Regions from separate parts of the Paenibacillus favisporus genome, predicted to be linked through region 1. Evidence: riboswitches for the same ligand, from Rfam matches in the RefSeq annotation. Region 1 holds a riboswitch; the other holds the start of a gene.
What was found. Region 1 has a riboswitch for ZMP and ZTP ahead of rpiB (ribose 5-phosphate isomerase B). Riboswitches for the same ligand answer to the same signal wherever they lie in the genome.
Positions count from the first base shown of each region.

Region 2: another riboswitch for ZMP and ZTP. It lies ahead of ABID47_RS14950 (bifunctional 5,10-methylenetetrahydrofolate dehydrogenase/5,10-methenyltetrahydrofolate cyclohydrolase); the one in region 1 lies ahead of rpiB (ribose 5-phosphate isomerase B).

Region 1 is NZ_JBEPLV010000005.1:442,341-444,723, forward strand. Features, by position in the region: gene ABID47_RS23320 (manganese efflux pump MntP) at 1-78, shown strand, start outside; gene ABID47_RS23325 (low molecular weight protein arginine phosphatase) at 118-705, shown strand; ZMP/ZTP riboswitch at 815-896, shown strand; gene rpiB (ribose 5-phosphate isomerase B) at 1,044-1,499, shown strand; gene ABID47_RS23335 (TIGR01440 family protein) at 1,521-2,135, shown strand; gene glyA (serine hydroxymethyltransferase) at 2,198-2,383, shown strand, end outside.
Region 2 is NZ_JBEPLV010000003.1:389,597-391,979, forward strand. Features, by position in the region: gene ABID47_RS14950 (bifunctional 5,10-methylenetetrahydrofolate dehydrogenase/5,10-methenyltetrahydrofolate cyclohydrolase) at 1-844, opposite strand, end outside; ZMP/ZTP riboswitch at 912-995, opposite strand; gene ABID47_RS14955 (TetR/AcrR family transcriptional regulator) at 1,057-1,665, opposite strand; gene ABID47_RS14960 (SDR family NAD(P)-dependent oxidoreductase) at 1,939-2,383, shown strand, end outside.

The DNA of each region.
Region 1 (2,383 bases):
AGCCGGAATCTCGGCGAATACGGGGAGGCCCTTGGCGGCGCGATTTTGCTGGCATTTGGCCTCGCCTTTATCTTCTGATACAATATCGGCAAAGACACTTCGGGAGGTGCTAGAGACGTGAAGCATATTTTGTTTGTCTGTACGGGTAACACGTGCCGCAGCCCGATGGCCGAAGCTCTGCTTCGCAAGCTGGCCAAGGAGCGCAGCGTTCCGCTCGAAGTCCGTTCGGCCGGCGTGGCCGCCCTTGAAGGGACACCCATCTCGCGTCATGCGGAAGCGGTGCTGCGGGATCACGAGATCGATGAGCATTTGACCGCCAAGCCGCTCAGGGCCGACACGGTGGATTGGGCGGATTTGATTTTGACACTGACCCAGGGGCATAAACAGCATGTGATCCGGAGCTTTCCGCTCGCGGCTGACAAAATTTATACCCTGAAGGAATACACCGAAGATGACGAGAACGTGATCAAGGACCTGCAGGAGCTCGACAGCCTGTACGCCACCTGGGAAATGAAGCGGGCGCTCGGACAGCAGCTGGAGGACGAGGAACGGGAGCGGCTGATCGAGATCCAGCAGCGGATCCCGAGCTTTGATATTTCGGACCCGTTCGGCGGGTCCCGCGACGATTACGATGTAACCGCCGCAGAAATCCGCGCCGCTATCGAGCGGCTGCTGGATAAGCTGGAGGCGTTCCGTACATTTTAAGAAACAAGCTTAAATTAGCGCTTGGGCGGGAGCCTAGGCCTGAAAAAATGGAGTAAATTTGCAGATTGATTTTCATCGCGTCATGCTTTATGATGAAGGTGAAAAACATCGGTTCCGGTGTAACTGGCGACAATGTGGATCCAACCACGATGGAGCACCGGAATATACGGCCGGTCGCCTGGGCAAAAGAGCAATTCTGCGGAATGATCCGCGGACTGCTCTTTTTTTCGTCTAGTGGCTGCAAATGAGTTATAATGGTACAAGAAGTCACGGGAATACCGGGGAGCGCTAGATTCGTTTCTCTGTATTGCGCGAAATTTTAGGAGGTTTTTCGAAAGATGAAAATTGCTGTTGGAACAGATCATGCGGGTATACGTTTGAAAGAAGACATCATTGCCGTGATCGAAGGAATGGGGCATCAAGTTGCGGATGTGGGATGCGGATGCACGGATTCCGTGGACTATCCCGACTATGCTCTCCCTGTGTGCGATCTGGTTACCAAAGGCGAGGCCGACCGGGGAATCCTGATCTGTGGAACAGGCATCGGCATGAGCATCGCGGCGAACAAGGTTCCAGGCATCCGGTGCGCCTTGGTCCACGATGTGTTCTCGGCGATTGCCACCAGGGAGCACAACGACTCCAACGTGCTGGCGATGGGCGAACGCGTCATCGGTCCAGGTCTGGCCCAGGAAATCGTCAAGGCTTGGCTGGGCACGGAGTTCAGCGGCGGCGAGCGTCATGTCGGGCGCGTGAACAAGATTAAAGCGATTGAAGAGCGGTATCTGCACAATTAGGGAGGTTTTCTCATGGAAAGCATGTCAGGTGGCAGTCCATTGGAAGTTTCGCTGGGAGAACAGGTATCCCAAATTCTTCATGAGCTGGTGGAAGCCGCGGGGCTTGGCCCTGGTAAGGTACTGGTTGTCGGAACGAGCACCAGTGAGGTGGCCGGGAAACGCATCGGCACTTCTGGGGCACTCGGGGTTGCTGAGGAGCTGCTGCAGGCGATCGGCGAGGTCCGGGCCAAGTTCGGCTTCGACACGGTGTTTCAGTGCTGCGAGCATTTGAACCGGGCGCTTGTGATGGAGCGTTCCGTACTGGAGCGCCTTCGTTTAACCGAGGTCGCTGCCGTTCCTGTTCCGAAAGCGGGCGGCTCTATGGCTGCCGCTGCTTACCGTTCCATGAAGGAGCCTTGCCTGGCCGAAGCGATTGAAGCTCACGCGGGCATCGACATCGGCGAGACGATGATCGGCATGCATCTGCGGCGAGTGGCGGTACCTTTCCGCCCGACCCTGCGGTATGTGGGGCATGCGCGTGTGAATGCGGCCTACACGCGGCCCAAGCTGATCGGCGGCGAACGGGCGGTGTACCGTCTGGATGAAGAAGCCGGCAGAGCCGACCGTGACGGCGGCAGTTCAGATCTTTGCGATTAACATGAGCGGATGATTGAAACGAACATTTTATTTTGAATTCCAATAAGGGAGGAACTATTAACATGGATCAATTGCGTAAGAAGGACCCGGCTGTACTCGAGGCCATGAATTTGGAACTGAAGCGTCAGCGTGCAAACATCGAGCTGATCGCATCTGAGAATATTGTCAGTGAAGCGGTTATGGAAGCCATGGGCTCCGTCCTCACGAACAAATACGCCGAAGGATATCCGGGCAAGCGGTACTACGGC
Region 2 (2,383 bases), on a different contig from region 1:
ATCCCAGCTGTTTTTCCGCCGCATCCACCGTGTGCTTCAGCAGCATGGCGATGGTTACCGGTCCGACGCCCGCAGGTACGGGGGTAATGGCGCTCGCTTTTTCCAGACATGCCTCATAATCAACGTCCCCGACATTGCCTTCATTGTAGCCTGCGTCCAGAATGACGGCGCCGTCCTGAATCCAGTCTCCCTGAATGAATTTCGGTTTGCCTACTGCTGCAACAACGATCTCTGCCTGGGACACGATATCACCAAGGCCTTTCGTTCTCGAATGGCAGATCGTGACCGTGGCATTGCGGTTCAGCAGCATCAGCGAGACGGGCTTGCCGAGAATCGGGCTGCGGCCGACAACAACAGCGTGCTTGCCTTCTACAGGAATCCGGTAGTAATCCAGGATGGCGATAATGGCCGCCGGGGTACAGGAAGGATATGCGGCAAAGCCGAAAGCATTTTGCGCAAATCCCAGCGTGGTGACGCCGTCGACGTCTTTTTCAATAGCGATCGCGTCGAATGCGGCTCTTTCATCAATCTGATGGGGAACCGGATGCTGCAGCAGAATTCCGTGAACGTTCGGGTCGGCGTTAAGCTTTTGGATTTCACGGATAAGCTCCTCGGTCGTCGTCCCCGCATCCAGTGTGATTTTTAACGACTCCATCCCGAGCCGTCTGCAGGCATTGCCTTTCATGCGCACGTATGTGGCCGATGCCGGGTCGTCGCCTACCAAAATGGTCGCCAGGCAGGGGGTAATCCCCTGCTCGGACAGCCTTTTCACCCTGCTAGCCAAGCCGTCCTTAATGTCCTGCGCCACGCGCGCTCCGTCCAAAATCAGCGTTTGTTCTGTCATTGTCTGCATCTCCTTTAAATCATGGTAAGGTCCAGAAAAACATAAAGAGGCAAGGGGGAATTCCCCTTACCTCTGCCCAGGCGTACGGCTGTTTATATCCATGTGCTCCCTCATGGTTCATCCCATGTTTCCGCCAGTCGCACACAGTCCATCTATGTAGAATGATACCTTATTGTGCTTGCAGGCACAATGGGGAGTTTTGAGAATGATGCTTATGTGCTGCCGTTTCTTTTAAACACGATGTAATCCATTTTGGTCTCAACCAGCACCATCAGCTGCTGCGCCATATAAGACGCTGTGTATTTAAAATCAACCTCTGCCCAGTGCATAATGACCCCCACCGTGGCCGACATCCGGTAGCTCAGCATGATTTCGTAGTCGATCGGCGGCTCGGTCGGTTCCATTTCGATATGCATGTCCTTCCGCATCGACTCCCTGAGCCTGTCATACATGTCCATCGCCAGCTTTCCGCGTTCGACTCGCGATAAGGCCAGGAACACATCTTTATGCTGTTCGATATGTTCAAACAAGCGCAGCCCCGAGGGGTAGGTCATCGAGGCTTCAATTCGCTCCAGGCCTTCATACGGCTCAACGAGCAGTTCGGCGATGCCATGTAGAAACTCGTCGTGGATTTCCTTGAGCAGATCTTCCTTGCTGACGAAATGCCTGTAAAAGGTGCCCCGGTTATAGTCTGCGCGGGCTGCGATGTCCATAATGGTCACCGAATCGAAGCCTTTATCGAGAATTAAGGAAACGAGTGCGGATTTGAGCGCCTGCCGGGTTCTTCTGGCTCTGCGGTCAAGAACTTGTTCGTCTGTCAAATGCAATCTGCCTCCAGCTTGTCGTTTCTCCTATTATAACGCAAGTTGGGCTGCCGCCAAAACGCAGATAATCATCAACAATAAGAAGGTAAATGTTCAAGATTGTCATGGTTCGGTGACATACGGCGTCAACCTGTTGGATAGATGACATTATTTCAAAATATGATTATTGTGTGAACAATTAATAAGGGTGTAACCTATATATGTAGCAGACATGAGCTATAAAGCCCATAAATCATTTTATAAACTTTGTTGAAAAGGAAGCGATTCAGTATGAGTCAAACACAAACGAAAACGGCAGTCATTACCGGCGCGGCCGGCGGAATCGGGAAAGAGCTGGCACGGCGTTTGGCCGAGCGCAAGCTGAACCTCGTCCTGGTCGATTTGAAGGAAGATGCGGTCAAGAGCGTCGTTGAGGAGCTTGGCCTGAACGATACCAATTCACTGGCGATCGCTGCCGACGTATCCAAAGAGCAGGACGTGCAGAACTATGTGAACCGTGCTGTTGAAAAATTCGGCACCATCGATTACTTTGCGAACAATGCAGGAATTGAGGGTCCAACCGGGCTGATCGAAGAGCAATCCGTGGAAGCGCTTGATCTGGTATATAACGTCAATGTCCGCGGGGTGTTCCTGGGGCTGCATTACGTTATTCCAGTTATGAAAAAGCAGAATTCCGGAGCAATATTGAATACGTCTTCGCTTGCAGGCCTGATGG